2 regions of the Azospira sp. I09 genome follow, and region 2 is predicted to be linked to the other one. Evidence: riboswitches for the same ligand, from Rfam matches in the RefSeq annotation. Region 2 holds a riboswitch; the other holds the start of a gene.
What was found. Region 2 has a riboswitch for cyclic di-GMP ahead of AZSP09_RS04310 (HDOD domain-containing protein). Riboswitches for the same ligand answer to the same signal wherever they lie in the genome.
Positions count from the first base shown of each region.

Region 1: another riboswitch for cyclic di-GMP. It lies ahead of AZSP09_RS19480 (hypothetical protein); the one in region 2 lies ahead of AZSP09_RS04310 (HDOD domain-containing protein).

Region 1 is NZ_AP021845.1:318,076-333,410, forward strand. It holds gene AZSP09_RS19450 (hypothetical protein) at 1-667, opposite strand, end outside; gene AZSP09_RS19455 (hypothetical protein) at 736-1,071, opposite strand; gene AZSP09_RS19460 (hypothetical protein) at 1,062-1,244, opposite strand; gene AZSP09_RS20795 (hypothetical protein) at 1,415-1,756, opposite strand; gene AZSP09_RS20800 (M48 family metalloprotease) at 1,871-2,260, shown strand; gene AZSP09_RS19470 (retropepsin-like aspartic protease family protein) at 2,280-2,816, shown strand; gene AZSP09_RS19475 (hypothetical protein) at 2,833-3,318, shown strand; cyclic di-GMP riboswitch class I at 3,430-3,513, shown strand; gene AZSP09_RS19480 (hypothetical protein) at 3,576-4,019, shown strand; gene AZSP09_RS19485 (hypothetical protein) at 4,266-4,685, shown strand; gene AZSP09_RS20710 (M23 family metallopeptidase) at 4,682-5,887, opposite strand; gene AZSP09_RS19495 (hypothetical protein) at 5,896-6,867, opposite strand; gene AZSP09_RS19500 (NMCC_0638 family (lipo)protein) at 6,864-7,442, opposite strand; gene AZSP09_RS19505 (hypothetical protein) at 7,439-7,708, opposite strand; gene AZSP09_RS19510 (hypothetical protein) at 7,710-8,054, opposite strand; gene AZSP09_RS19515 (hypothetical protein) at 8,051-8,329, opposite strand; gene AZSP09_RS20805 (DUF2251 domain-containing protein) at 8,331-9,026, opposite strand; gene AZSP09_RS19525 (RidA family protein) at 9,316-9,765, shown strand; gene AZSP09_RS19530 (hypothetical protein) at 9,845-11,227, shown strand; gene AZSP09_RS19535 (hypothetical protein) at 11,337-11,714, shown strand; gene AZSP09_RS19540 (DUF2274 domain-containing protein) at 11,867-12,109, opposite strand; gene AZSP09_RS19545 (TrbI/VirB10 family protein) at 12,106-13,386, opposite strand; gene trbG (P-type conjugative transfer protein TrbG) at 13,389-14,381, opposite strand; gene trbF (conjugal transfer protein TrbF) at 14,378-15,082, opposite strand; gene trbL (P-type conjugative transfer protein TrbL) at 15,112-15,335, opposite strand, start outside.
Region 2 is NZ_AP021844.1:927,164-942,498, reverse strand. It holds gene AZSP09_RS04390 (two-partner secretion domain-containing protein) at 1-1,123, shown strand, start outside; gene AZSP09_RS04385 (hypothetical protein) at 1,145-1,963, shown strand; gene AZSP09_RS04380 (hypothetical protein) at 1,991-2,836, shown strand; gene AZSP09_RS04375 (hypothetical protein) at 2,853-3,680, shown strand; gene AZSP09_RS04370 (hypothetical protein) at 3,874-4,134, shown strand; gene AZSP09_RS04365 (hypothetical protein) at 4,125-4,715, shown strand; gene AZSP09_RS04360 (UDP-2,3-diacylglucosamine diphosphatase) at 4,742-5,578, opposite strand; gene AZSP09_RS04355 (NAD(P)/FAD-dependent oxidoreductase) at 5,636-6,763, opposite strand; gene AZSP09_RS04350 (3-hydroxybutyryl-CoA dehydrogenase) at 6,895-7,743, shown strand; gene AZSP09_RS04345 (META domain-containing protein) at 7,841-8,992, opposite strand; gene AZSP09_RS04340 (uracil-xanthine permease family protein) at 9,031-10,272, opposite strand; gene upp (uracil phosphoribosyltransferase) at 10,283-10,909, opposite strand; gene AZSP09_RS04330 (tRNA dihydrouridine synthase) at 11,061-12,023, shown strand; gene AZSP09_RS04325 (bactofilin family protein) at 12,053-12,502, opposite strand; gene AZSP09_RS04320 (DUF6776 family protein) at 12,499-13,092, opposite strand; gene AZSP09_RS04315 (YkgJ family cysteine cluster protein) at 13,476-13,817, shown strand; cyclic di-GMP riboswitch class I at 13,888-13,983, shown strand; gene AZSP09_RS04310 (HDOD domain-containing protein) at 14,073-14,984, shown strand; gene AZSP09_RS04305 (ABC transporter permease) at 14,989-15,335, opposite strand, start outside.

The DNA of each region.
Region 1 (15,335 bases), on a different replicon from region 2:
CTACTTCATTGATGTCGAGCCACACGTGCACGGCGTTCTTCCAATCGTAGGTTTTGGGGCCGGTTTGCATCGCGGCATCGACCATTACTCCCGGGGCCCCGTTCCAGTCGGTTGCGTTGAAGCAGAGCGCAGCGTTCGACCCATACACGTGGACCGAGTGATATTTCTTGCTGCCCGATGGCGCCAGGCGTCGGGAGAGCGCGGCTTGGTCAACGGGGCGTTCCTCTTGCTGATCGTGCTGCTGTTGCAAGGAAGACTGAGGCGGCTCTTCCTCACTATGCGTATCTGGCGGCGCGAAGATCGAGGCGAGGTAGGCTTTCGCATCCTCATGGCGAGCATGCTTCGGGTCGTGAGCGGCATCAATAGCCGAAAGGAAGCGGGTCGGCACTGCCTTTGCCACAGGCACGATCATGTCGATCGTCGCATCCGGGAAAATGGGCTTGATCCGATTGATGGTGTTCGGGGCTAGGCAGCGGAGCAGGTTGCCGATGAATTTCTTGCTGCGGCCGTCCTGGTCTTGGTCCGTAATGCAGCGGGACAGGTGCTCCAGGAAGTCCTCGCGGCAGTTGCGGGAGATGGCCCCGAGGGTTTCGCTGGACGCTTGGAAGCCCAACGAAGCAACGGCGGTCGCTACTTCCTTCGCCGTTGCAAGATTCGTGGTCGTCATGTTCGTTACCTCCTTCTGGTACTACAAAGAGCGTACCGAAACGACGTGGGTGATTCTGAAAAAACCGCTTATGCGGATTTCGGCTGTTTGGGCCCTTGGAAGATGATGATGTAGGGCTCTGTTTCGCGCTTCTCGTCCAGGTAGTATCGGGACGTCTTGGAGCAGGAAGCATCGGTGGCGCACGAAACGGGAGTTTCATCGTGTGCCTTGGTGAACTCGCTTAGGCGAACGTAGTGACGATCGATCAGCGCCATGCCGCAGAACGGCTTATCGATGTAGGGCACGTCGACAATCGTCGGCTTTCCCTGCTCCAGTTTCGGGATGACGCAATAGTCGCCCTCGGCAGCGAACGTAATGAAGGGGAGGGCGCTCAAAATAATGGCGCCAACGGTCGTTACTCGCATTTCAGGTTCGCCTTGGCCTGGTCGGTATGCGGCGTAACGCTCTTGGCGATTTCCGCGCACTTGTCGGCCTTCTCGGCCGCGCTCACGAATCCGTAGAGCAGGGATGGGATCGCCAAAACGGCGGCGACCAGAAGGAAGCTTCCAGGAAAGCGTCGATGTTGAAGATGAGCCATGTCGCACCTCTCATTTGATGTGTGGATGATCCCATCCAGCGAAACAGGCGTCATCACGGAAATGTCGCTGTTTTTGAGGGGTTAGACGTAGGAATGGACCTGCAAGGGCGATTTTTGTGGTGCGGGATGACAAGCGCCTCCCATACAATGCCGCCATGATTCCACTCCGACTACATCGCCTGCTGCTCGTACTTTTCGCGGTCAGTGCCTTTCTCGCTCTCGTTGACGACGTGTTCTTGCGTTGGGGACTGTCGCACCAAGCCAGCGGCGTGCTGTCCGGGGGCGTTGCCGGGTTGATGGTTTTCTTCCTCGCTTACCAGGGGGGGAAGGTCCTCGTCTTTTGCGGCAAGGGGCTTGTTGATGAGCCAGAGCGGAGGGCCAGGATTCGTGCAGCCCTCTACGATATCGGGATACTCGAGGAGCGCCGTAAAGGAAAGCGCCGGCGTGAAGGACGTGCAGCTTTGGCTGCGGCGAATGAGGCAGAGCGACGGGCCACAGATCGGCGTAGCCAAGCCGGACCTCCCCCAGGGAAACAGTTGATGTACGTGTCCGTTGTGGACTCGGAGAGATTCATCGCCATTACTGTCAATTCTGGAGATACCCACCGGGCCTTCGTGAGTACGCGCATGGTTGACTCCCTCACGCACGGAGCACTGCGCGGCGTTCTTGCTCATGAATACGGGCACGTTGACAATCGGCATCCCATCAAACAAGCAACGATTCTCGGCCTGGTGGCTGCGGTCAAGTTTGGAATTGGAGTTCCTGTTGGCGCCGTCGTTGTCTTGCTTCTTGCCTACCTGTTCATGCTTCGGGAATGGGAATTCGTTGCCGATACAGCAGCAGTAAAGAGGACCAGCCCCGAGGATGTTCTGGCCGCTTTCGACGAATATCGCCTCATCGAAGGGGATAAGGATTTGTCCCGCTTCTCTGAGTTCTTCAGTGGCCATCCTAGTTTCCGCCGGCGAATTGCCGCCATCAATGGCAATCTGGTCATATCTCCGGAGGGGAGCGGCTAGCTCATCCCGCGAACTTTCTATGTCTCGTTACTCTCTCCTCCTCGTTTTCGCCTTGGGCTTGTCCACTCAAGTCTTTGCACAGCAAAAAATCAACTACGTCGTCATTGACGGGAAGAGTTATCAGGGTGAGCAGCTGAAATGGGCTGCCAGTCATCCGAACGCGGTAACGGCGCCATACCTGGACAAAGGCAACTGGTATGTGGTCCCGCGATCGGCGGATGGCCACTACTGGATTCCGGCCTTTATCAACGGGTTCCCAGTCACGTTTCTTCTGGACACGGGGGCTACAAAGACATCAATCGGGGCGAGAATCGCCAAGAACGCTGGCATTCGAGCAGGGGTAAGCGCCCAGATCGGTACCGCCAACGGGATAGGTAGCGCAATGCAGAGCGAGGGCAATTACCTCCAGGTCGGCGCCTTTACCCTGAGCGACGTTCCGGTCATGGTTTCCTTGAACCAGGCCAATTCGGACATGGCCTTGCTCGGAATGGATGTTCTCCGTCACTTCCGAATTTTCCAGGGGCAGGACTCGATCCAGCTCCAACGCTTGAACTGAGGAAGGGGAACTTTCGATGAAGCAACTGCTATGGCCGATGGCGCTCATTTCCGGTACCGCTGCCGCGGCTGAAGGTGCGCTGCCGAACTATTACGACGCGGCACCGCCACCCTCAAGCTACACGAGCCGCCCGATGGTGGCACCATCGCAGGCCCCCCGGAAACGCTTCATCACCGATTCGGAATCGACATCGCCATCTCCAGCCAACAGCGCATCGCCACAGCCTCATTTGGCTGCATCTTCCGGTGGATCATCGGCTCAGCCGGGACTTCCTCCTAACATGGAGAAAGGTGTAAAGGATCTTGAATCGGGGATGGAAGACCTACAGAAATACACCGCGGTAATGGCTAACCACATCCAACAGAACGGGCTTCGCGGCTTTCTGGCTGTCCCGCCGGAAATTCGCGATCAAGGTGTAGCCGTCGGCCGGAAAATTGGAAACGGCATCAGTGGAATCGCCACGGATACAGCGCATGACATGATCGTTCCGGAGCGCCGTTAGCCATGGAACGGCTCGCGAAACTCGTAACATTCCGACCATCAGTGTTGACACGTTCGCATGGTGCGAATAAATTGCGGGCGTGATCGGTTCATGTTCGCAATTAGATCGCGGCATGATCTTTGGCAAACCCACTGCGAGGTGGAGACGCAAAGCCACCGGTCTCGGCCACCAAGCCGAGATAGCGGAGTTGCTGGATCGACGCAACCAGTATCTCGTCCTGATGGTTTTCTCAAAACAAGACGTGAACGGAGAAAATCATGAAAGGTACTCTGACCACCCTGATCCTGGGCGCAGCCCTGGCTGAATACGGCCTTACCGGCCTGCAGCACGATGACGGGTCTTCCTACACTCCAGAAGAGCAGGCCTCAGCAGTCGTCGAGCAGATTGCTCCGATTGGTGGTTATGGTCCTCCCCCTGGTATGGTCATCACCAGCAATGCCGGCATCGAGCAGGACGTCGCCGCCGGCGTAAGTCAGTTGGATTCCTCTTTCCGCAAGATTCCCGGCTACGCGATCAAGGTGGCCGAGCAAGTCGAGAAGCACGGCATCAATGCGCTTGCATACGAAGACCCGGAAATGAAGCGCGCCGGGCGTGAAATTGGCCTAGAGGTCGGCGGCGGCATTCGGCACTTTGCGGTCGCTCTGGGCAAGGACCTGGTTTCCACCGCCCGCGACTCGGGCATGACCAACAAGGTCAATTAATCTCCCGCAGCAGATTCCTTGGCGGCAGCGCGGCATGGTCTTGGGAGGTCGTGATCGGCGTCTTGTGGCCATCAAAAAATTGGCCGGCACCTCCCAAGGTCGCCGGCCTGAATAGTCGATTTTTGCCAAGGTAAATCGAATGCCCATGCTACGAAAAGCTACAATACGTTCGCACGGTGCGAACGAATTCTACGCCATAATAATTCGCATGGTGCGAACATTTACACTTCAGACCACGAGACCCCGATGACTACGACGAAAGATCCCCTATTCACCATCTTCGATTCAACAGAGTTGGAGCGCGATATCGCGCTGATGGATCGTGTGAAAGAGAAGTTCGAGCTGAAGTCGGATAGTGGGCTGGCGAGGATGATCGGAGCTCACAAGAGCGTGCTATCCGAGATCCGCAGTTACGCAAAAAGCGTGGCCAACGGGAACACCCCGGAGGGTAAAGCTCGGACATTGACCGCCCTGCAGCGGCTTCGTGCTTTCAATCACCTCGGGTATGCGTGGGCGCGCGATGCGCTGATGGCTGCCTTTCCGGAGGCGGTTCGTGAGGAGTTGCGCAAAAGCGATAACGAGCGGACGCACGCGAATGTGGTTGACGCTGCCGAGCCACGGCGAACGAAGGTCCGATCCAAGGCCCAGACAGGGACCGTCTCCTAGTCGCTGTCTCTGGGGCGCCTGAATTCGCGTGGGTTGTACACCGCACCACGCCAATTCTCTGTCCTGATCGCCACACCTGGGGGCTTGAGAGTGTCCAAGAACTCGGCCACGAGGCGAACGATGATAAACAAGGCAGCGATGGCGCATACCAAGGCCCACAGCGGATAGCCGGTCTCGCGCTCAATATCATCAGCCCAAGACCCTTGCGGCTCCGCTTCAATCGATATGCCGACTTCCTGGGATGTTACCCGGGGAGTGTTTGTGGATTCGGCCGGTAGGGGACCGGGGGCTGGCTGCGCCATTGCGACCACGATTTCGCGCTTTCCTTCTGGATACACGACCTTACCGGGGCTTGAGTAATCTGCTGCCACGACCATGTTCTGTCGTGCCTCGAATCGAACCGATGGGTTGAAGGCGTAGAAGGCAATGGGTAGTGAATCCTGATGGACCGTCCCGTCTGGATAGACAACCGCCTGAGTCACAGCGAAATGGAGATGTGGCCCCGACGAATACCCGGTGTTTCCAGAGTAGCCAAGCAATTGGCCCTGGGTAACGACCTGGCCCGGCCTGACCACAATGGCATTCGTCGCGAGGTGAACATACTGAGCCGTGGATCCGTCACCGTGTTGAACCGTGACGATATTGGCTTTGTCGAGCAGATCCGGGTTTGGTCCTCCTTCGGTGAACCAGTCCTTCACTTCGACAACCGTTCCTCCCCGGGCAGCAACTACCGGCGTCTGTTCTGGGACGGTGAAATCCACCGCGTACAGGCTCTCCTTTCCGGTATGGGTTGTGATCTCTCCGCCCGGCGCTTGCCCGACTTGGGAGCGAACGCCGTCGGCAAATGGGAGCCGGTAGGCGAGTGCGCTGTCTGGTGGCCGGCGGGCGTCACCAAAGGCGTGACTGTAGCGCGTGGTAAATCGGAACCCTTGGCCACGGGTAGCCGCGAATACACGGCCCAGCTCCTGACTGGCGTTGGGGGGGATGACCTCGACCAATGGCCAGCTGTGATCTGAAGCGAAATTTTCGCCCTTGATCTGAGCGGCAAGAGTGATTGTCGCCGGCCCGCTGTTCACAGCCACCAGGCGATATTCTCGGCCGGCGGCCTTTGTCTCGATCCGGAATGGATACGCACCCTGGACAGGATGTCCTGCGGCGATGGCGCTGGCGGCCGCTATGAAGCCCGCCACCAGCAGGATCAACCGCCGAGTCACTGAATCACACGGCCATCGATGACGATCGGCTCTTTGCCTGACAGAAGGGCGGCGCAGGTTCGGCTTTTCAGCGGTTCTTGCTCGAGGGTGCCCAGGATCGCCGTGCGCTCTTTCATCGAAGGATGGAAAGTGTCAAAGGCTTCCTTGGCCGCCGATGGCGCAACGTCCGTCAGGGCAAGAAGGGCTTCGCGCATGGTCGCCGGCGACGTGAGGCATGCCCCGAAAGCATCGGCGCGAAGTTCGCGCTCGATGTTCATTTGCCCAACCAGGTAGCAAGACATCTGGAAGAGGGGAAGGGCCACCAGCCCGGCGATACCGAACATTTTTGCGGAGGGGAGAAAGGGCTTCAACCAACGCCCAAACGGATTGTCGAGGAGCTTAGCGAAATCGAGCGCCCAGATCAGCAGCGATAGGGTTGAAAGGCCCGCCAGGAAAAACAGGTAGGCATCATGAGCGATTGCCCACTTGGGAAACAGCATCAAGGCAGACATCGCCAAGACCATGATGCCGCCGCCGGCGACCAAGCTGATTACTTTCGGAAGGACCGCCAGGAAGGGAAGCAAGCCAGTGGCGTACATGACCAGGATCGACCAGAGAGGAAAATCATCGTGCCGCGCGAGCATTACGGCATGGCCGAATTCGTGGCTGGCGACAGCTTTAAGCAAATCGGGCCGATCGAGGTATGAGGCTCGCTGTAGCGGTTGCCCAAGTCTGATTTCGGGTTCCTTCTTCGAGGAATCGGGGCTCTGCGTCGTGACACCGGCAGCCTTGGATGTCACGAACCGCACCGTTGGAGCAGCGATTCCGAACGTGGCTGCAGCCTGAGCAATATGTTGATCGAGGTCTGCCAGGACGGAGACCGAGAATGGGGGCGAAACAGTGACATCCTGGTCCGGTGACAAATTGTTCGCCGTCGGCATGATCAGCACGGCGAGAACGGCGGCCAGGAGAATGCGGAGGATGATCATTTGGTAATCAGCGCAGCGGAGGCGAGAGCTTGAAGGGGTGCTGTATCGGATGCTGTTGTGGTCAGAGAAAACAACATCTTTCGTGGTTGCTTGGGCATGGTCCATTCGTATGAAATGGAATGGGCCGGGCCGTGGCGGGTGTTCATTTGCTCATCCTGGATCTGTTTGATCACCATCGGTGAAGGGGCGGCCTTGACCATGGAGGAGAACGTTTTTTCGACCGCTTCGTTGTCTGCTTTCATCCCGTAGACCATGCACATCGGCTTATCGCTGCGGATGGCCAAAATGAATGTCCCACTTTGCTCCGGCACGGGCCAGGCCGACCCGGGTTTTCCTTGAAGGAACTGTGCAGCCTTTTCTTTCGGGAGCTGCGGCGAGAAGGCCATCCGATCGGTGAGCTTCTTCAAGTCCGACAGATGCTTCATGCAGAACGTAGCGTAGATACGAGAGAAGGCTTCGGCTTGCGCCTGCCCATTGCCATCGAAGATGGTGCGTGCGGATGCGCCAGATGACAGGCAGAGGAGGGCTGTGATGGCAGTAATGCAGCGGCAGCTGTGGAGAATTCTTTGGCTCATGACGGATGTAGCGAAATGACGTTTGAAGGTTGTCCGGGCTCAGGCCGCTTACGCTCGATGTCATCCTCGAATCGCTGCCACCCAAGGATGGTCAACGTCAGTGATGGCTGATTCATCGCACGACAAAGGGAATCGGTGATGTGCTCGGTCAGTTCGTTGATGTCCGCTTGGCCAGCGATAGGCCACGAACGATCAGCCTCTATGTTGCCGAAACCATGTCCGCCGTTCTTCAAAAAGTAGGCGTATGCGACGAAATACTTGGCCATGCTACTCGGCGCCATTCATCGACCGGTCCAAGCGCCGATTGAAGCGGTGAAACAGCGCGATGGAAAGAGGCCAGAACCAGCAAAAGACCACGATTCCGCTGGAATGCCAGCGGCCGAATGGTAGAAGGAACACCAAGAACCTGTGGAAGGCAGTGAGGCTTCGTGACTTGTAATAGATGTAGGCGAAGCCTGGGATCAACCAGTAGGAGGTGCGCTCAATTGCGCCTTCCAGATCCATATCAGTTGCAAGGTGAAGGATGCAGCCCGGCAACAGGATGAGCGCCATCGCAAGCGCAAGGCGCTGTATATCGAAGAGATGATTTCTGGTGGACGTATCGTGGCTCATGCCGCCTCCCGGAATCCACGCTGCAACTCAATCTGCGAGACGAGCCGCCGATCGGTGCCGGCGATGAAAATGACTTGGGGTTGCCGGTGATGAATGCTGAGGACGCCTCCCTGCGGTAGGCCTTCCTGCAACACATCGAAAAGTTGAATCAAGCGCGGGTCCTTGAACCCCTGGTCGGCGTTAGCCACTCCTACAATTGCTTTACCCATTTCCAGAAACTCGACGTGGCCGTGGCCGAATAAAGCCGTGGTTGCCTCTTTGATCTTTGACCACATGTCAGTTCGCCACATAGCCTCGCTCGGTCGAGATGCGACTGATCACGTCTTGGGATTGGGCAAGCACCAAGGCAATACGGTGCTCGACGTTGAAGAATTGCATTACGGCGCCGGCGGGCAATAGCTCACGAATTTTCTCGAACAGGGGTTCGATCCGTTCGGGGTTCTCCAGGAAGGTTACCGGCGAGGTATCAACGACGAGGAAGTCGGGATGGTCCTCAAATGACGTGTCAATCCCGAACATCTCCCCGAGGTTGGGCACCAGGTCTGTCCAAATCGTTTTCTCGGGCTGGGTAATGGGGGCGGCGAAGGGTTGGAGCATTGAGTCGTCCCAAGTGTGTCCCCGCGGCGACCAGCCTGGTCCAAGCATCGGCGGGTACCCCGTGCGGCAGCACCCTTGCTTCAGATCGAAATCGAATACGGCATTCGGGTATCCATTGATGAGAAGGATCGCCTTCTTGCTATCTGATGACCACCCAATTTGGGCGACGTATGGCTTGTCCTCTGCGGATTGCAAGGAGTAGATCATCACCCCATCCTGGAACGGTTGCTCCTTCGAGTTATCCATGGCGTAGAAGTAGCCGGTCTCGCCGTCGTCCTCGAGCACCACCACGAACTGGCCCTCTGGGGCGGGCCCTTTGATAACTGTCGGGACACCGATCCGGAATGGCAGTTCGGCAACGATGTGGATCGGCATTGATAGGACTCCTTCGACGTCACTCCGCCAAGCAACCGGGGCTTGGGCTGAAAAACCGTCATTGTCCGGGGCGGCGGGGCTGTGGCAATGCGGAAATGCAGCGCAAACAGGGGTGGTAGCCGGAGAAATGGACCTAAGATGCGGGAACACACTGGAGGAGGACTTGGGCTCGGTGTGATAATTGCGACGTCATTCGTCATCCAGCGATATCCACCCGTCCTGGGTCCTTGCTCAACGAGGGCCGCTGGAAGACAATTCGCCTTTTCTATCCCATTGGAATTTAAGTGCTATGAAACAAACTCGTTTTCTCCTACTTCTTTCACTTCTTGCAACCGCCCTTACCGCGTGCGCCACGCCTCCTGGCAACTCGGCTGTGGCGACCAACGGCGCTCCGGCGGCACTCGGCCCTTATTCCCAAGGAATTGCCTCTGGCAACATGCTGTTCCTCTCCGGCCAGATTCCTCTTGATCCGAGCACCGGCCAAATTGTTGGGACGACGATCGATGAGCAGACGAAGCGGGTAATGGATAACCTTGCGGCGGTGCTTGCAGCAAATGGCATGAGCATGGCAAACGTGGTTAGCACGACCGTCTATCTGCGCGACCTCAACGACTTTGCCGCCATGAACAAGGTCTATGGCACATACTTCGGTGCGAATCCGCCGGCTCGCGCCACGGTTCAGGTAGCACGACTTCCCAAGGATGTCGCCGTCGAAATCTCCGCAATCGCAACCAAGTAAGTTCTGGTCGCGTCACCGCGCTTTGTTGCTGGGACGCCCTGGGCGTTGCCATCACGTTGGCCTTGGATTTGTGTGAGATATGGACGACACCACCTTTGTAGACCTGATCAAGTTCTGGCGCGACGTCGAGGCACTAAGCCCCCAGGAAATACCGAAGAAGGCCCCCAACGACCCGAAAGAGCCTGCTCGGGATTGGGGGCCAGATATCCTTCCGCCGTGGCTTGATGCTGGGTTCAAACGTCGTCCGATCTCGCCCTCAAAGGCATGGCGGCACAGCTTGTTCGGGGTTGTCTACGACCGCTCACGCTTCATCGATTTCCTCGAGCGACGATTGGGTAAGCAGCCCGATGTCTTCGAGGAACGCCCTGGTGGGCAATCCAGCGTATTCACCCTTTCAATCGACGAAAACGGCCGGCCTCTCGCTGAAACGCTGATGGTCAGCATGGCGGCCTGGGCGTTCGGCATTGTCGAAACCCGAGGTCTGGACGCCTTACCACATGGCGATGCTTGCGACACAGACGGCTTGCACACACCTCCTGGCAAGAGCGAGCTGCCGCCGTCGGATAGCGGATTCCCCGGATTTGATATCCAGCTTGATCGGCTGCGAGAGGAATTGGCCTGGCGTGTAGGGAATCACCCAGCCAGCGAGCCTATCGGGTTCCAGTGGATCAGTGAATTCGCTGCGCTCGTGATCGATAAACTGAAGCTGGGCAACCTAGTTGGCGGTTCCATCACGCATCGCGTCAAGTCCGTTCAGATCAAGCGTCCGAAAAAGGACCCCAACAACGACCAGGAGAAGAAAGCGGCGCCGCGATCCGATGACGACTTTCTCAATTCATTCTTCATCAAAGACCTGAATCGCTTGATCACCGGCGGCCTGGTGATGGCGGGTGATGGCTTGAGGCGGTTCCTTGAGCCACCCGAGAACCACGCCAAGATCGACGTCCGTAAGGATCGCGCAACTGCCCTTAGGCTTCTCCATCCCGAGAAATTTCCTGAAGGGTGTTGGCCGGCAGAACATCCTTTGGTTTGGAGCCAGCAGGTAGCTATCAACGCCATGTGGAATGGAATGAAAGCGTCTGGCTGCTTCGCTGTAAATGGTCCGCCGGGGACAGGGAAAACAACTCTTCTCCGCGATGTTGTGGCGGCGATCGTCGTTGAACGAGCGAAGGTGCTTGCAGATCCCGGTGCCCGCCTGCTTGGGGAAAAACGGCTGCTCGAAGTTGGAAGCAAGTCGATTCCGTACTACCCCCTTGAACCGGCTCTGACGGGCTTTTCCATCGTGGTCGCATCCAGCAACAACGGGGCGGTCGAGAATGTTTCGCTCGAGCTGCCGAAGAAGTCGGCCATTCATGACATTTGGCTTGACGAGGTTGATGGCTTTCGGCAGGTGGCCAGCGAGTTGCTGGAGGAAGATGCCTGGGCCTTGATCGCCGGCCGCCTCGGAATAGACCAACCGTAATGATTTCGTCGGGCGCTTTTGGTGGCAGAAGACGGATGAAGAGAACGACAAGGTTCCGGGCCTTCGCGAAAGACTGGAAGCGATCAAGCTCGGCAAGGCGGCGCCTCGTATGCCTTGGAAGACTGCTGTCGAGCGCTTCAACCAGGCGATCGTGGCCGAAAAAATCTGGCGCCAGAAGATTTGGCGGCTGACCGACTTGCCGGCGGAGATTGAAGCGTTACGAGAACAACGTGTTGGCGTGACGGAAGACCTCAGCCTGGCCACGAGCGACCAGGACGACTTGGTGGTGTCCATTGCGGACATCGACAAGCGGCTTGATGTCTCTGCCCTTGCGCTGGGCCGGATTTCAAATGTCCGCAGTCAAGCGATTGTTGAAATCAGCCTGATGGCCGGAAGTCTATATGGGGTGCGGGTTTGGCTCTACTTCGGGCCGCCTTGCGGGGCTGTGGCGTTGTGGGCTGGGAGCCACATAGGAGCTTCGCGGTAGAAAGCCCGAGCGTGCTGCATCGGGGGCGGTTGCCTGCAGGCGGTAGCCGCGTTTGGTCTTCATAGCCCAATCGGTCGCCGTCCTCCAGAATGAAGAACGCGCAGCCTTGGGCTGCGCGTTTGAGGGATGGCCGCCAGCGGAAACCGGCATCATCAGCTTGGCTTCGGCGGCGCGGCCTTGCCCGCGCCTCCCTTCCTGAATCCCCGATCTCCGACCATGAAGGCTTCTAGCATGTGCGGAATTAGCACCGTGGCATCGACCGCCTCGCCGTAGGTCTGCGCGTGCAGCGTAGCGTAGCGGTCGAGGTCGGCTTTCAGGCTGGCCGGGCAAGCAAAAGTCAGCTTCGTGGATTCCGTTTTCGGCAGCGGCCCGAGCCGTAGCTTGCGCGTCGTCATCGCGAAGTCCCCCTGTTGAAGAAAAGTGGCTGGTACGGCCGCAGCACCAGATCGCGGTTGACGATGATGCGAACCGGCAAGCCGGGGCGCTCCGTCAAGGTGGGCTGGATGTTGAGGTTGCGCCGGGTCATCTCCTGACCGACCTGATTGATGCTGTCCTGGGCGCTATCGCGGCCGGCGATGATGACGCGATCACCGTCCTGCCGGTTCTCCGGCGCAGCCAGTTCGGCACCGATGCCCAGTAGCGTCGTCAGTGCCGCACCGGCAAAGACGCGATCCCAATGCCAATCCACATCATCTTCCAAGCCGGCGTAGCCGGCCGGATCGGTGCCGGCCAAGTTGTCGAGCTTGAGCGAAGACGTGTCGGGCAGGATGATCCGGTTCCACACCACTTGCACGCGGCTCTGCCCGTAGCTGACCTGGCTGTTGTATTTGCCCAGGATGCGTGACCCCTGCGGGATCAGCAGGAACTTGCCGGTAGCCGTGTCATAGACCGGCTCCGTCACTGTGGCGATCACATCGCCCGGCAAGTCCGACTTGATGCCCGTCACCAGCGCCCCGGCGACCACCGTTCCGGCCATGACCTGATACGGCGACGCCGGCAGCGTCAGGTTGCCGGAATCACGGGCTTCCGTGGTTCCGGCTTTCTGGAATGCCTCTTTCTGGTCTTGCCGGTTCTGCACGGCGGTCGGGTCGGCGGGCTGGGCCGCCGTCGACGCAGGCCCGGCCGCCAGCGGGTCGAAGGCCGCATTGGCGGTGAAGCCCGGCGCAGCGGCTACCTGTGTCTGCGCCACCGGCGCGGCCTTCTGCGAACCAGAGCGGAAGAACACCGCCGATGCCGCTGCTGCTTCGGCTTCCTTGCGCAACGCGTCGTTGGGGTCGTTGCCGGGGGCCGCGTAGGCGGCCGTCACCGGCTGCTGCGACTTCACAATGGCCGGGCCAAGATCGCCTGGCAGCGGCGGCCCCAACTCCGGCACGGATGCCGCCAAGGGGGGCGGCAGCTTCGAGTAGTCCGCCGGCAGCGCGTCCAACCCTTCGGACTTCGAGACGCGATCGACGTTGTAAAGCTCGGTCTGCTCGCCTGCACCGCGCCGCTGCGGTTGCAGCGACCACATCAGCGCGCCGAGCACAGCGACCGAGAGACCGCCGACGAGGATGGCCAGCGTGCGCCGGTTCAGGCGCGTGACCGGGCGCGGTTGGGCGCGCAGCGCAACTGCCTCGGGTGCCACCTTGCCCGCATGCGGCGTGGCGAGGTCGGGAGTGTCGTCCTGGCTCATGGTCAGTTCCTCCGCGCCAAGCCATCCGTGCGTTCGATACGCACCACGTCACCCTTGTCGCCGCCCAGGCGCAGTTCGGCCGCGCCGAACAGCCGATCCACGATGTAGTAAGGCGAGCGAAAACGGTAATTCACCAGTTGTCCGTCGCCCTGCGCGCCGATGACGAACAGCGGTGGCAGCTCGCCTTGGGCGATTCCCGGCGGGAACTGGATATAGACCTTCTCGCCATCGTCGAAGGCGCGCAGCGGCTTCCACGGCGGATTGCTGCCTGAGACGGAATATCGGAAGCGGATCTTCTCCAGCGACAGTCCGGTATCGACCGGTGCGGCGGCGCTAGCCGCCTGCGACTGGCGCTGCAAGGCCAACATCCGGTCTTTTGGGTAGTCCCAGGACACCGACGCCATCCATGCCTTTTCCGTCGAGGTCAGTTCCAGCAGGTATGTTCTGCGACTGGTGGTGATGACCAAATTCGTCTTGAGGCCTGAGCGGATGGGCTTGACCAGCACATTGATGCGCATCGCGTCGCCGCTGCCGCTGGACGTGTCACCGACGATCCAGCGCACGGTATCGCCGGCTGCGACCGTCACTAGTTCCTCGCCCGGCTGCAAGGAAACCACGGTCACGCGTCCCGGCGCGGCATAGACTTGGTAGAGCGCACCATCGGTGAAGGGCCACACCTGAATCGCATTGACGTAGCCCTCGCGCGTGGGCGCGATGCGCGCCTCGGCATTGGCACGGGAAACGCGCACCTTCTCATCGGCCGGCTCCGGCTTAGCCGGGGCCGCGTCCAACTCGTGCAGCGGCTTCAACTGCGCTGGCAGCGCCAGCGGCTCGGGCATGGCGACGACTTCCACTGGAGCAGGCGGCTCCGGCAGCGGCTGTGCCTGCACCGGCTCATCGAGCGAAATGGACGGAGGCGGCTTGCCCTGCGAAGCGCAGCCCGACAGGGCCACCACGGTCAGCGCGAAAGCGTATAAGCGGAAAGACAGGTTCATGGCTTGGCTCCTTCAGAAGAATCCAGTTCGCGGCTCCACGACAGGCCGTTGACGTAGATACCCAGCGGGTTCTTGCGCAGGCGCTGTTCGGTGCGCGGGGTTTGCAGGACGGTGGAAAGCACCGCGTTCCATCGCTCGGTCCCGGCGGGGGCACCGTTGATGAACCGTTGCTCCGTCCAACGGACGTTGAACGAGGCATCGCTGGCGCGTACCACGCTGGTGATCTGCACCGTCACCGACTCGCGGCCAACACGGGCGAAAGGATCGTTCTTGCTGGCGTAGTCGTTGAGCACCGCCGCGCCTTTGTCGGTGGTGTAGTCGTAGGCGTCCAGCCAGTTTTGCCGCACCACGATGGGATCGATAGACAGCGAGCGCACCAGCGTCACGAAGCGCGCCAGGTGGTGCGCGATCTGCGCATCGGCGGGCCGGTACGGCGTGGCGGCTTCGCCGACGGCGCGCACCTGCCCCGACTGATCGACCTCGATGACGTAAGGGGTGACGATGGACTGCGCCGAGCGCCACACCAGGCCACCGGCCATCAGCAGCGCAAGCGTGAGGCAGCCGAAGGCCATAAAACGCCAGTTCTTGGCCTGGACGCGGGCCGAGCCGATGCGCTCGTCCCACACCTGCGCGGCGGATTGGTACGGGGTGGCAGGCTGCGGCGTGTCGGCATAGCGCACCTGCGGGCGTTTGAATCGCATAGGGTTCTCCTTGGTGGTCAGGTATCGGGTCACGCATCGGGGCGCAGGCTTGGGCCTTGCCCTGAGCCGCCGCCGTCGCCACTGCGCAGCGTGTGGGCTGCGGTGGTTGCGGCATGGGTGATCTGCTGGCGGCGGTGCATCCGCTTTGCCCAGGCGGGTTGCTCTTGCTTCGGCGCGCTGGCTGCGCCTTCGCCTGCGGCGGCCTGGCCGGAACCGGCAGCGCCGACATCCGCACCGTTCCATCCTGCCCGGA
Region 2 (15,335 bases):
TTTGTTGAGCGGCTACGGCGCCGCTCGTACCCTGCTGACCAGCCATCATCTGGGAACGGATGAAAACGCCAATGCCAGCGGCACCACCAGTTCCGCCGTTGCTCCCGCCACGATTCAGATAAATACCCAGGACGGCGCAACCAAGGCCGCCAGCGATCAGGCCGTTGCGGCGCTGAGCCGGGATACCGAAGGCGCCAATCAGAGCGTCGCCCGCATCGACGCAGAGGCCATGGAAAAGCGCGTGGCCAAGGATGCAGCCCAGCGGGCCCAGGATGTGCAACTGGTTACCCGCCTCACCGACGACGCCTACCGGGTGATGTTCCGGGAGCCCCCCAAGTTCTACAAGGTGGAATGCACCAGCGAAAAACAATGCCAGACGAAGGAAGTGGATCCCCAGGAAGTGAAGGCCGCCCTGGCTGCGGGTACTTTAGGGAACAGACCAGTGCTGGCGGTGAACGGCATCCAGAACGACCTGGAGCGGGCCGCCGAACTGGCTTATCAGAACGCTATCACCCAATCCAAAAATGAGACCGGGACGACTGTAACAACGAAGCCGGAAGCCATTTATCTGATGCACTACCTGCCGGCCAGCACTACGGTAGGCGAGTTGCTGGTGGCCGGCTATGAAAAGAACTTGGCCTCTACCCTCGGCTATACCAATGCAGACCGGGCTTACGCGGATGCGGTGGGCGGTGCCGACAAGGGCTTCTTCACCAGCCTGGGACACAGCCGTGGCACCCTGGTGCAGACCAATGCCAACGATATTCTGTCAGGTCGGGGATATTCCAACCAAAATATCGAGTATCGAGGTGTAGGGGGGGCTTTGTCGAAAGATGACTATACAAAGTCGGCAGCAGCGGTTATCGGTAATTCTGCTAATAATGACAATATTCAATTCAGCTATTTTGCTAATGATCTGGTCTCGGTGCTTATCGGAGGAAATCCAGGCACATTGAGTGTTCCGGAGATACTCCGGTTGATGACAACGGATAACAGTGCTCACAGTTGTTATGGAACCGGAGCCACAGGCTGTCAGCAGGTTGAGTTTCCCGGTGTTAATCCCGGAACGCCGGAAAAAAATAAGCTGCTTATTGAGTATGTTGGCGGGAAATTGAGAAAATAGGATTGGCGAAAGGTGTTGGTGATGAATAATGATTATAGGTGTAATTTTATTTTTGTATTATGTATTTCGGCACTGGTTTCCGGCTGTGTTGGTGATTTGATATGGAATAACGATGAACGCTATATGTATCGTGGTGCATTGGATTCAGGTTTGCCAGAGATTTACAACACATATCAGTTCAATTTTTTGCGAACCTACCGTGTGACGCATCAATGGCCAAGAGAGGCGGATTTCTGCGGTGCTTACAGAAAGCATCCTACGTTGGGTGTTCAGGATGGAAAGAGTGGGGAGTTTTTCAATGTTTCAGAAATTTATGAAGATGGTGGAAAAACATGGCAAGGAAGTTCGATTGGAAAACCTCCGGCAGATTTTGATTATGCAGTTCGCAGCATCAAGCGAATGTACCCTGAGTACGCAGTAGAGACAGATCGGGCCGGAAATCGTTATAAGACCGATAAGGTCATTGGGATGAAAGAGAAAGAGGTCGGGCGAGGTTCAATATGTAACTACGTATGGTCCGGATTGGATCAAGCCTTGATGTTGGAGATATTTAAGCAATCACAGGAAGATTATATTAGGAGCTTTGAAACTAGGCCAGGAATTGTTGTGAAAGAGAAAGTTGGCCAAAATGAATGGTGGTCAAAGCGTACCCCATACAATCCTGCGACTAAGGCGTTAGGGAGTGAGCTTTGGGTTACGAAGTTGGGGAATAGCGATTATATTTTAATTATCACCTGGGCGCATGGGGAGCGTTCAGAAAACAGGCCGGAAATCAATGCCAAGTTCCAGGCTGCATTACGCCATCTGCTCGAATCAGTGCGCATTGAGTCGTTGAAATGAGCGCAATAAAGATAGGGTAGTGGTCCAATGAATCGAATCTTTGGATGGCGAAATAGTATCGTAGTGCTGTTGTCGTTGTTTCTTGCGGGCTGTATTGGCAATCTGATACAGAATAACGACGAGCGCTATATGTATCGTGGCGCATTGGATTCAGGTTTGCCAGAGATTTACAACACATATCAGTTCAACTTTTTGCGAACCTATCGTGTGACGCATCAATGGCCAAGAGAGGCAGATTTTTGCGGTGCTTATAGAAAGCATCCTACGTTGGGTGTTCAGGATGGAAAGAGTGGGGAGTTTTTCAATGTTTCAGAAATTTATGAAGAAGGAGGAAAGACATGGCAAGGAAGCTCGGTTGGTAAGCCTCCTGCAGATTTTGATTATGTAGTTCGCAGTATCAAGCGAATGTACCCTGAGTATGCAGTAGAGACAGATCGGACTGGAAACCGCTATACGACTAATAAGATAGTGGCGATGAGAGAAAGGGAGGATGGAATGGTTCCAGTTTGCTATAACACATGGGCTGGTACATTCCATTCATTATCCTTTAGCTTGCTCAAGCGTACGGTAAATGAATGGCGAGAATATATAAATCAGTCTCTGCCTGGTGGTACTTGGTCTTCCGTCCAAATACAGGGTCGGAATTGGTTTTTATATACGTTACCACTACGTCCCCGGGCCTCCGGGAATATATATTCCGGACCTTATCAGTTGTGGATAACACCTGTCGGAAATTCTGACTATAGTATTGGCATTAAACTGGGTGCTACGATGGAATCGCTTCAATTTCCTCATGCGCATGCAAAATTTAAAGAAGCGGCCCAGCATTTGCTTGAATCAGTGCGCATTGAGCCGTTGAAATCAGTGCAATAAAGACAGGTACAGCCTAATGGATCAACTTACTGGATGGCGAAGCAGTATCGTAATTCTGCTGCCATTTTTTCTTGCGGGCTGTATTGGCAATCTGATACAGAATAACGATGAACGCTATATGTATCGTGGCGCATTGGATGCGGGGTTGCCGAGGGTTTATGATACTTATCAGTTCAATTTTTTACGGACCTATCGGGTAACACATCAGTGGCCGCGAGACTCCGATCATTGTACTGCTTATAGCAAACTTCCAACGTTGGGGGTGAAGGATGGTAATAGCGGAGAGTTTTACAATGTTTTAGAAATCTATGAGGATGGTGGAAAAACGTGGCAGGGAGGATTGGCTAAACAGCCGCCAGATGATTTTGATTATGCAGTTCGCAGCATTAAGCGAATGTACCCTGAGTATGCAGTAGAGACAGATCGGGCCGGAAATCGGTATAAAACCGATAAAGTGATTGGGGCGAAAGAAAAAGAAATTGGTAGAAATTCTGTTTGTAATAACGTATGGGCAGGTCTAGATCAAGTCTTTATGTTGGAGTTATTCAAGCAGCCGCTAGAAGAAAAGCTAAAGGAGTTTGAAGCCAGACCCGGGGTGATTTCGAAAGAGAAAATTGGTCAGAATGAATGGTGGTCTAGACGTACGCCATACAACCCGGTGAGCAAGGCCCTAGGGAGTGAATATTGGGTAACAAGGGTGGGGAGTAGCGACTACATATTGATTATTATCTGGGCTCACGGAGAGCGGTCGGAAAATAGGCCGGAAATCAATACCAAGTTCCAGGCGGCATTACGCCATCTGCTTGAGTCGGTGCGTGTCGAGCCGCTTAATCCCGGAGCCTGAGCGGGGTTTTTCGTATTTTCTTTTTCCGATGTTTCATTGATTATTTTTTGCGGAATAATTTTATTTTCGTCATTTACTGCAATGGTGGGGCGTCGTTCTGGTATCAAGCAGTTAGGGCGGTTATTTAGTCATTGGTTTTTTTGCGGCATTTGAAATCGTGTTGAGGAAATTTAAACCCTGTGGAGGTGGAATAATGGTGCGTTGGCATTGTCGTGTTTTGTTGGTGTGGGCGGTCGTGCTTTTGGCCGGGTGTCTGACAATGAGCGGGAATTATGTGGTGACGGCGGTCGATGGCCAAGGCTCGCCGCTGAATGTCGTTTCCCATGCCCAGGGCAGCGGAATCTACTCTGTACGAAATGCCATTTGTGCAGCCCAGCCCAAAGCGGTGGTGACGATCCGGGAGCGGGAAGGCGGCAAGGAAGTGGCGGGTGAGAGCCCCTATCGATGCAATTGAGCATCAGCATTGGAAGGTTCCCGTTGAAAAAATATGAAGCGGGGCAATGGCTGCAGCGCGGGCGTACGCTGGGGCGTTGGATGCTGCTATGGGGCACAGCCGGGCTTGTCGGAGGGTGTGCCGGCCCGGTTTCGCTGCGGGGGGATGGGGAAGCGCCTTCAGCCTGGATACGGGTATGGGCCGGGGAGCCGATTGCGATGCATCCGGGTCTCTCCTGCTATGACTCGCGTAACCCGCAGCGGGTCAAGGGCAAGGATGTTCTCGGGGGATTGTTACCCAATCGCCGTCTCGGTATGCCTGTGGCGGAGGATACTCCGTGGGGTTTTGACGAGTATGAGGTCAGGGCCGGGGAGGTGATTACCTTCGAGATGGGGGATCGTTCGTACCATTGGCAGGATCGGGTGAGTTGCCATCTTTCCGGCGTCTATTTCGTGCCGGAGCCCGGTAAGAAATACGAGGTCTTCAAAGACCGGAAACTGTGCAACATTCGTATCCGTGAATTGGTCGAGACGGCTTCGGGCAAGGTGGCGGTGGCGGCCATTACCAGCCGCACGGCGGGGGAGTGCGCTGCCAAGAAGTGAGTTGCCGTCGATACGTCGGCATGGCCTCAGTCTTGGGGTGACGCGATTTTCGCCAGGGGTATCGGCTCCGCCGTCCAGCTTTCCTCGGGCAAGGGGATGGCCAGTGCTTGCTGTGTCGGCACGCTACGGGGCTGGCCCCATTCCACCAGCTCCATGGTGCCGTCCAGGTGTTCGACGATGGCGGTGCAGGAATCCACCCAGTCGCCGCAGTTGATGTAGGTGACACCATCCATGGGGCGCAGGGCGGCCCAGTGGATGTGGCCGCAGATGACGCCGTCCAGGCCCCGCTCCCGCACTGCCCGGATCACCGAGTCCTCGAAGTCGAAGATGAAGTTGATGGCGGTCTTGACCTTGCGCTTGGCGTAGCCGGCGAGGGACCAGTAGCCGCTCATGCCGAGCCGGCGCCGGATCCAGGAGAGGCTGGTGTTGATGCGCACCAGGGTGTTGTAGGCCATGTCGCCGAGGACGGCGACCCAGCGGTGGTAGCGGGTCACCTGGTCGAACTCGTCGCCGTGGATGAGCAGGAAGCGCTGGCCGGCGGCGGTGGTGTGGATGTGCTCGTTGCGTACCTGGATGCCGCCGAAGTCGGTGCCGTCGTGTTCCCGCAGGGCCTCGTCGTGGTTGCCGGGGATCAGCACCACCTTGTCGCCGTGGCGGGCCCGGCGCAGCACCTTCTGCACCACCGTGTTCTGGGCCGTGGTCCAGTACACGCCGCGGCTCATGGACCAGAAGTCGATGATGTCGCCCACCATGTACAGGTATTCGGAGGGGTGTTCGCGCAGGAAATCGAGGAGGCGGTCCGCCTGGCACGCCCGGGTGCCCAGGTGGATGTCGGAGATGAAGATGGCTCGTACTTGCGGCATGGTTGGACGCAAGTGTGCCGGCCGAAAATGACGGTCTTGTGACGTTTCGACGGCGTTTCAGTGAAGTCCGGGCAGTTCGGCGGCGACGGCTTCGGCGATGGCCAGGGAGGCGGTGAGGCCCGGGGATTCGATGCCGAACAGGTTGATCAGGCCGGCCAGCCCGTGCTGCTCCGGCCCCTGCAGGCAGAAGTCCGCCGCCGCCGCACCGGGGCCGCTGATTTTCGGGCGCACGCCGCTGTAGGCCGGCTGCAGGGCGTTGTCGGCCAGCTGCGGCCAGTAGCGCCGTACTTCGGCGTAGAAGGCATCGGCACGGCGGGGATCGACCCGGTAGTCCAGGGCTTGCGGGTCCCGGGTCGCCAGCCATTCCACATCCGGGCCGAAGCGGGCCTGGCCGCCCAGGTCCAGGGTCAGGTGCACGCCCAGGCCGCCGGGCTCGGGCAGGGGATAGACCAGGCGGGAAAAGGGGGCGCGGCCGGCCAGGGAGTAGTAGTTGCCCTTGGCGTAATGGGCCGGGGGGATGGCCGTCGGGGCCAGCCCTTCGATGCCGGCCGCCACCTGGGTGGCGTGCAGGCCGGCGGCGTTGATCAGGATGGCCGCGTCCAGTTCCAGGGGCGCTTCGCCGCCGATGCTGATCCGCCAGAGGCCGCCGTGGCGCCGGGCTCCCCGAAAGGGGCTGCGCAGGGCCAGGGCGGCGCCGGCGCTTTCGGCTTCGCCCAGCAGGGCCAGCATGAAGCCGTGGCTGTCCACGATGCCGGTGGCAGGGGAGAGCAGGGCGGCGCTGCAGCTCAGGGCCGGTTCCAGGGCCCGGGCCTGGGCGGCGTCGAGACGGCGCAGGTCCGTTACGCCGTTGGCCTCGCCCTGGCGCTGCAGGGCGTCGAGGCCGGCTTCCTGGGCCGTCGAGGTGGCGACGATGAGCTTGCCGCAGGCCCGGTGGGCCACCTGGTGGGTGCGGCAGAAAGCGTAGAGCAGTTCCCGCCCTCGCAGGCACAGGGCCGCCTTATGGGAGCCGCTCGGGTAGTAGAGGCCGGCGTGGATGACTTCGCTGTTGCGGGCGCTGGTCTCCTGGCCGAAAGCGGCGTTCTTTTCCACCATCACCGTGTCGATGCCGCGCCGCGCCAGTTCCCGGGCGCAGGCCAGGCCCACCACCCCGGCGCCGATCACCACCGCTCCCGTCCGTTCCGTCATTGCCCGCTTTCTGTCATTGGATGGGCGGATTCTAGCCGAGGGCTGGATTGCTGCGGTGCACTGCGGTAGAGTAGCGGTTCGCCATACGTCACGGTATGGAAATTACCCACAACGCTTGCAGAGGGACATACATGGAACTGAAGACTATCGGTATCGTTGGCGCCGGCACCATGGGCAACGGCATCGCCCAGGCTTTCGCCGTCTCCGGCTTTGACGTCATCCTGACCGACATTTCCGAGGCCGCCGTGCAGAAGGGCGTGGCCACCATTTCCGGCAGCCTGGACCGCCTGATCAAGAAGGAAAAGATGACGGCCGGGCAGAAGGCCGCCGCCCTGGCCAAGATCCAGACCGCCACCGACGTGGCCGCCCTGAAGGGTGTGGACCTGATCATCGAGGCCGCCACCGAGAACTTCGAGCTGAAGACCAAGATCTTCAAGCAGCTGGACGAGCTGGCCAAGCCCGAGGCCATCATCGCCTCCAACACCTCCTCCATCTCCATCACCAAGCTGGCCGCCACCACCAAGCGTCCCGCCCAGGTCATCGGCATGCACTTCTTCAACCCGGTGCCGATGATGGCCCTGGTGGAAGTGATCCGCGGCCTGCAGACCTCCGATGCCACCTACGCCGCCGTGGAAACCCTGTCCAAGGCCGTCGGCAAGACTCCGGTGGAAGTGAAGAACAGCCCGGGCTTCGTGGTGAACCGCCTGCTCTGCCCCATGATCAACGAAGCCATCTTCGCCCTGGGCGAAGGCCTGGCCGATGCGGCCGCCATCGACGACGCCATGAAGCTGGGCTGCAACCACCCCATCGGCCCCCTGGCCCTGTGCGACATGATCGGTCTGGATGTGGAGCTGGCCGTGATGCAGGTGCTGTTCGAAGGCACTAAGGATCCCAAGTACCGCCCCGCCCCCCTGTTGGTGGAAATGGTGGAAGCCGGTTACCTGGGGCGCAAGACCGGCAAGGGCTTCTACACCTACTGAGCCGCGGTCGCCATGGCCTGAGCGCAGCCGGGCTGCGGTCGTAAAAAAGGCGGCGGGGAGTCTGACTCCCCGCCGCCTTTTCTTTTGCCTGCCGCTTTTACTTGCCGACGCTGCCGGCCTGGAACACGGCAATGGCCTTGCCGTCGCCGTCCCGCAGCAGCAGGTGGCGGTCGCTGATCTGCCAGCTTTGCGCCCAGCCCAGGGCGTTGAGGAAGGCCTGCTCCTCGTCCATGTGGTGCATGCAGGCCATCAGGGAACCGCCCATCTGGGAAAAGCCGATGCGCTGGCCCTTCAGTTCATAGCTGCCGAGAATCCTGTTGCAGCCGCCGGCGCCGCTGACCCGGCCGTCGGCCTGGAGCAGCAGGTGGGGCGCCAGGTTGCCCCGGTGGCGGCTGAGGGGCTTGCCGTCCAGCTGTACCAGGCGCCAGGTGGTGCCGACCAGGGGTAGGGGCGCCGACGCTGCCGCCGGGCTGACGGTGCCGCCGGCACCTGCCTTGACCGTCGCCGGGGAGGCGGCCGGCCGGGCTGCTGCCACGGCGTCGCTGCCGGGGCAGCCGGCCTGGGGCCAGACGCCGTAGAAACGGTCCACCACCACCTTGACCTGGCCGTCGCGACGGCTTGCCAGGTGGCCGGCGAAGCGCACCAGCTGGGCTTCTCCCACCTCCCGGCCGAGCTTGCCGGCCGCCGACTCCAGGACCCCGTAGGCCGCTTCGGCGGCGACGGGGAACTGGGGCGAGCCCGGAGCGCAGAGGCGGATGCTGCCCTCCTTGCCCTGGCGGCTGTAGAGGCCGGTGAGGGTGCCCGAGACCCGGGCCGGCAGGGCCTGGGGCAGACGCACCAGTTCGTAGTTGTGACGGCTGGCGATGGAGCGGCTCTCGCCGTCAAGCAGACGCAGACGTTCCGGGTTTTGCATGGAAAGGCGGGTGCTGTCGCTACCGGGGGCTTCCAGGGTCAGGACGTCGCCCTTGGCATCCAGGCTCCAGCGGCCGTTGCGGCGCACCGCGGCGGTGACGCCCTTGCCCCGGTAGGCCTGGCTCAGCTGGAAGCTGTGGTCCGCCTCCAGGTCCAGCTGCCAATCCACGCCGACACAATTGGCGCAGGGCATTTCCCCGATGTAGGTGGCGGGCAGGGCCGGCGGCGCCGCCTGGGCGGCGAGGCCCCAACCCAGGCCCAGCCCCAGGAGGACGAGGCGGAGAGGCTGAAAGGGGTGGCAGGAGGTCGGGACGGCAGGTTTTGACGGATGACCCATGGCTTTCCTTGTGCGGATGGCAGGACGGTTGTAAGGGTTCAGATGGCCGGATCGGTGCCTTCCGGCGCCTGGGGCAGGATCAGGTTGAGCAGCACCGCCAGCACGCCGCACAGGCTGATGCCCTGCAGGCTGAAACTGCCGATGGTGACGCTCAGGCCGCCGATGCCGGTGACCAGGGTGACGGAGACGATGCACAGGTTGCGCGGATTCATCAGGTCGGTGCGGGCATCCATCAGGGTCTTCAGGCCGATGCCGGCGATGGAGCCGAACAGCAGCACCATGATGCCGCCCATGACCGGCATGGGAATGGTCTGCAGCAGGGCGCCGAACTTGCCGACGAAGGCCATGAGGATGGCGAAGCCGGCGGCCCAGGTCATGATCACCGGGTTGTAGTTGCGGGTCAGCATGACGGCGCCCGTGACCTCGCCGTAGGTGGTCACCGGAGGGCCGCCGAAGAGGCCCACCACATTGACCGCCAGGCCGTCCCCCAGCAGGGTGCGATGCAGGCCGGGGGATTGGGTGTAGTCCTTGCCCACCACCGAGCCCACCGCCAGGATGCCGCCCACGTGCTCGACGATGGGGGCGATGGCCACGGGAATCATGAAGAGGATGGCGGCCAGGTTGAACTCGGGGCTGCCGAACTGGGGCACGGCCAGCCAGGCGGCCTCATGCACCTTGGTGAAATCGACGATGCCGAAGAAGAAGGCGGCCACATAGCCCACGGCCACGCCCACCAGGATGGGCACCAGCTTGAGCAGGCCCCTGGCGCGGATGGCGGTGAGCATGGTGGCCACCAGGGCGATGGCGGCTACCGCCAGGGCCGTGTCGTAGGGCACCACCTGCTGCTCGCCGGCCTTGCCGGTAGCCATGTTCACCGCCACTTGGGCCAGGCCCAGGCCGATCACCATGACCACGGGACCGATCACCACCGGCGGCAGCAGGCGGTGGATGAGGCCGACGCCGCGCCACTTCACCAGGGCCGCGGCGACGTAGTAGAAGAAGGAGGCGGAGGCCAGGGCACCCAGGGTGGCGGGCATGCCCCAGGTCTGCACCGAATAGATCACCGGGGCGATGAAGGCGAAGGAGGAGCCCAGGTAGATGGGCACCTGGCGCCTGGTGCAGATCTGGAAGATGAGGGTGCCGACGCCGGCGCCGAGCAGGGCCAGGCTGGGGTTGAGGCCGGTGAGCAGGGGCACCAGCACCGTGGCGCCGAAGGCGACGAAGAGGATCTGGGCGCCGGAAAGGGCGGTGCGCCAGGTCGGATCGGGTTTCTGGGTCATGGTCGCCGCCTTACTTGGTGCCGAAAATCTTGTCGCCCGCATCCCCCAGGCCCGGGATGATGTAGCCGTGCTCGTTGAGGTGGCTGTCGATGGCCGCCACATAGACGTCCACATCGGGGTGGGCGGCCTGCAGCTTGGCGATGCCTTCCGGCGCCGCCACCAGGCAGATGGCGCGGACGTGGCCGCAGCCCTTGCGCTTCAACATGTCGATGGTGGCGATGAGGGAGCCGCCGGTGGCCAGCATGGGGTCGATGATGAGGGCCAGGCGTTCGTCCAGGGAGCCGACGAAGCGCTCGAAATAAGGTTCCGGCATGAGGGTTTCCTCATTGCGGGCGATGCCCACCACGCTCACCTTGGCGCTGGGAATGAGGTCCAGGACCCCGTCCAGCATGCCCAGGCCGGCCCGCAGGATGGGCACCACGGTGACCTTCTTGCCCTTCAGGCGCTGCACTTCCACCGGTCCGGCCCAGCCGTCGATGGTGACGCTTTCCACTTCGAAGTCGCGACAGGTTTCGTAGGTGAGGAGGCGGGCCAGTTCGGCGGTGAGTTCGCGGAATTTCTTGGTGCTCATGTCGGCGGCGCGCATGAGACCGATTTTGTGCTGGACCAGGGGATGCTGGACTTCGATGACGGCCATGGTGATCTCGTAAAAACGGGGGCAAACCGCGCAAGGATAATCCATTGGCGTGTCCCTGGCGCGTGGCGCCGCGGAGATTCCGGACATTTCCTGCGCCGGGCGGCTGCGCCTTGGGTAGAATACGCCCTCTTTTTTCCGGTAAATCAGCGACATGGCAAGACTGGCGCTGGCCCCCATGCAGGGCCTGGCAGACGACGTGATGCGGGAGGTGCTGACGGCCATCGGCGGTTACGACTGGTGCGTCACCGAGTTCATCCGCGTCACCGACGCGCTCCTGCCCGCCCGCGCCTTCCGCCGCATGGCGCCGGAACTGGACAACGCCGGCCGCACCGGCGCCGGCACGCCGGTGGCGATCCAGCTGCTCGGTTCCGATCCCGTCTGCCTGGCCGAGAACGCCGCCCGGGCGGCAGAGTTCGGCCCCCTGGCGGTAGACCTCAACTTCGGCTGCCCGGCGCCCATGGTTAATCGCCACGGCGGCGGCGCCATCCTGCTCAACGATCCGGAACTGCTGCATACCATCGTCGCCACGGTGCGCCGGGCCATGCCGCCGCAAGTGCCGCTGACGGCGAAGATGCGCCTGGGGGTGAAGGACACGGCCCGCACCCTGGACTGCGCCCGGGCCCTGGCCACGGGCGGCGCCGCCGAACTGGTGGTGCATGCCCGGACCAAGGAGGAGGGCTACACGCCGCCGGCCCATTGGCACTGGATCGCCCGCATCGCCGAAGCGGTGGCGGTGCCGGTGGTGGCCAATGGCGAGGTGTGGAACGTGGCCGACTGGGAGGGAATCCGGGAGGTTTCGGGCTGTGCCGACGTCATGCTCGGTCGCGGCGCGGTGGCCGATCCGCTGCTGGCGCGGCGCATCAAGGGGGAGGCGATTGCCGGGGCCGAGGCCTGGGCGGTGGTGGAGCCGGCCCTGGCCGACTTCTGGCGGCGGGTCACCGCCAAACTGGAACCCCGGCATTGCCCGGGGCGCATCAAACTGTGGCTGGGATTGCTGCGGCGGACCTGGCCCGAAGCCGAAGCCCTGTATCAGCGCATCCGCCCCGCCCGGGACTGCGCCGCGGTGGAGGCCGGCCTGGCTGCCGCCGGAATCCTGCCCGCGCCGGTGGCCTGAGGCCGAGGTCCGGCGCCAGCCATGGGCGCTCAGCCCGTGGAGCGCACCTTGGTGACGCGGCGGGGAGCCGCTTCGTCCTGCTCGACCTGGACCTCGGCCACCTTGTTGCATACCAGGTGGCCGGTGAGGGTGGCGCCCTCGCTGATGGTCAGCTCGCCGTAGCGCACGTGGCCGCCCTTGACCTTGGCGGTGGGGCCGAGGAAGAGGGTTTCCCGGGCCTCGATATTGCCGCTGACGGTGCCATAGACCACCACGTGGTCGGCCAGCAGGTGGCCTTTGACGAAGGCCTGCTGGTTCACCACGATGACCGGGGTTTCGCCTTCCTTGCCGCGCAGGTCGCCGCGCACGTTGCCGTCCACCCACAGGCCGCCGCAGAAATCGACTTCGCCGTGGACCGTGGTACCGGTGGGGATGACGCCCTTCATGGCGACGTCGGGCAGACCGTTGGCGCCGAAGCGCAGGGGTTTGGAATTTTTCATGATGTACGTCCCATCCTTGTCTGTTGGCTCAAGCGAACCCCGCTGGGTTCGAGAAGATCTACCGTAACGTTGCGCGGCGTGAAGCCGTCCGGTAGGGGGATGACACCTGCAGTTCTGAGGAAACGGCTGACTTCCACTTTCAACTTCGGGTCCGGGGCATCGCCGGCGGCGGGATAGCGCCAGGTGGCCGGTTTGCCCTCTTGTTCTCCGGCCACTGCGAATTGCAGGGTGCCGTTGAATTTGCGGCCGCTATTGGCCAGGGTCAGGCGGTAACGCAGCTGGCCCGGCAGTGTCGGGTCCTGGGCCACGCTAAAGGCCTTCAGTTCCAGTCCGTCCTGCTCGGCCGGGGCGGCATCCGGAGTTGCCGGGGGCAGGGGTGCGGGAGCTGCCGCCACGGCGGGCTCCGGCGGTACCGGCACGGCCATGGCCACCGGAACCGGCTCCACTGCCGGAGGCAGGGGGAAATGCTGGCCGGCGCGGAAGGCGAGGGCCAGGGCCAGCAGTACGCCGCCAGCCATGGCCAGCTTCTGCAGCACGCGGTGCCACAGGGGTTTGGGGACTTCGATCCGGACGGTGGGGGTCGGCAGCATCGGTCGCGAACGGTCGTAAAAGTTCTATCAGTCAGTTAACCGCGGCCCGGATGGCTTGGCGGTTCAGCAGGGTGCGGCTTCCTGGCTGGGCACGAATTTCGGCTTGGCTGAGAAGACTTTGGGGGGCGGATTGTTTCCCAATTGACCCCATGCTTCAAGCTGTTTCTCAAGATATCGGCAGCATAGCCATGAAATTAAATGTTTTTTTCAAAAAAAACTACCTAGGGTGATTCCTAGGGGGAGAGGACGACCGCTGCCGGCGGTGTTTTTTGCCCCAATACTCCTGCTTTCAAGCGGCCCGGGCTTGGGTATGATGGGCGCCCGCAAGCCCTTGCGGCGCGTTCCCCGGGCCCGGTTGCGGCCCTTCTGATCCGAGTCATGTCATGGTCTGTCAGTCCTGCGGCGCCTGCTGCGCCGCCTACCGCGTCGATTTCCATCCGGCCGAGCTGGAGGGTGGGAATTTCGCCTGGGAGGGCGGCATTCCCCTGGCCCTGACGGTGCCCGTGACGTCCCATCTGGTGCGCATGGCCGGTACCGATGCCAGCCCGCCCCGCTGCGTTGCCCTCAGCGGTGAAGTAGGGGTGTCCGTCTCCTGCAGCCGTTATGCCCAACGGCCCTCGCCCTGCCGCGAATTCAATCCCCTGGCGGAACTGGGTATCACCGACGAGGCCTGCGCCCGGGCCCGGCAGAAGCACGGTTTGCCGCCCCTGGCGGAGCCGGCCTGAGGCCCTTCCAGCGTTGCTGGCGGGCCGCTCCCGATTGACCCCCCGCCGGCCCCGGTGCTAATGTTGGCGCCATTGATAAAGGCAAACCCGTACGAAAGGCGGGGGCGCAAAGTCACCGGTCTACCGGGCGTCGGCAACGGCGCTCCATGACAGCGGGACTGCCATAAGCAACGTGCCATCCCAGGCCGGTTGCGAGGAGACTTCGGCGCAAGCCACGTGGTTTTCCCTCTAACCATTGAGTTTGGGAGGTTGGTCATGTTTGCTGAAGTTCCGGAGCTTTCCCCGGGGGCGTCCGCTCCCCTTGCCATGGCGGCCAGCATCGAGCTGGAGACTGTCAACGGCATCCTCAGTACCGTCACCATTCCGCCGTGCCCCAGCGTGGTCCTTTCCTTGATGGAAGAGGCGCGCCAGGACGACGTGGATTTCCAGCGCATCAACCGTCTCATCAGCGGCGACGTCAGCCTGGCGGCGTCCATGATGAAGACCGCCAATTCCCCCTTCTTCGCCCTGCGCTCCAAGGTGCAGTCGGTGCAGCAGGCGGTGGCCGTGCTGGGCCTGAAGAACATCCTCAAGGTGGTCACCGGCCTGGAGCTGCAGCGCAGCCTGGGCAAGGGCGGCGGGGTCAGCATGGAGCGCTTCTGGGAACGCTCCAACCTGCACGCCGCCATCTGCGGCTGCCTGGCCCGGCGCCTGCCCGGCACCTCGGTGGAGGATGCCTACACCTTCGGCCTCTTCCACGACTGCGGCATTCCCATCCTCATGCAGCGTTTCCCCGACTACAAGGAAACCCTCATGGCCGCCAACCATTCCAGCCTGCCGGTACCCGAGGTGGAGTTCGAGCGCCATGCCACCAGCCATGTCATGGTGGGCGCCATGCTGGCCCACAATTGGCAGCTGCCGGAGAAGATCGTTCGTGCCATCCGCGGCCACCACGACCTGACCCTGCTGGAGGACGAGCGGGAGCCGGCCGAGGTGCGCACCCTGATCGCCCTGTCCCTGCTGGCCGAGCACCTGGCCGCCCGCTACCTGGGCGTGGCGGAGGAGTCCGAGTGGCAGCTGTGGGGCGAGCAGGCTTTTGCCTACCTGGGTTTCGATGACGGCGAACTGGAGGAACTGTACCCGGAACTGCTGGAGGAACTGGGCGACGTCATCGCCGCCCGGGGCTAGGTTCTCAGTCCAGGGTGCGGCGGAAGGTGCGCAGGCCGATACCCAGCACCACGGCGATGAAGGCCAGGATCGGCCAGACGCTGCTCCACACCATGTCGATGCCGTTGCCCTTGAGCAGGATGCCCCGCACCAGCACCAGGAAATGGGTGAGGGGCAGGACATTGCCCACCACCTGGGCCCACTCCGGCATGCCGCGGAAGGGGAACATGAAGCCCGAGAGCAGCATGGAGGGCAGGAAGAAAAAGAAGGTCATCTGCATGGCCTGCAGCTGGTTGCGGGCGATGGAGCTGAAGGTGATGCCCAGGGTCAGGTTGGCGCAGATGAAGAGCAGTACCACGGCGTAGAGCAGCA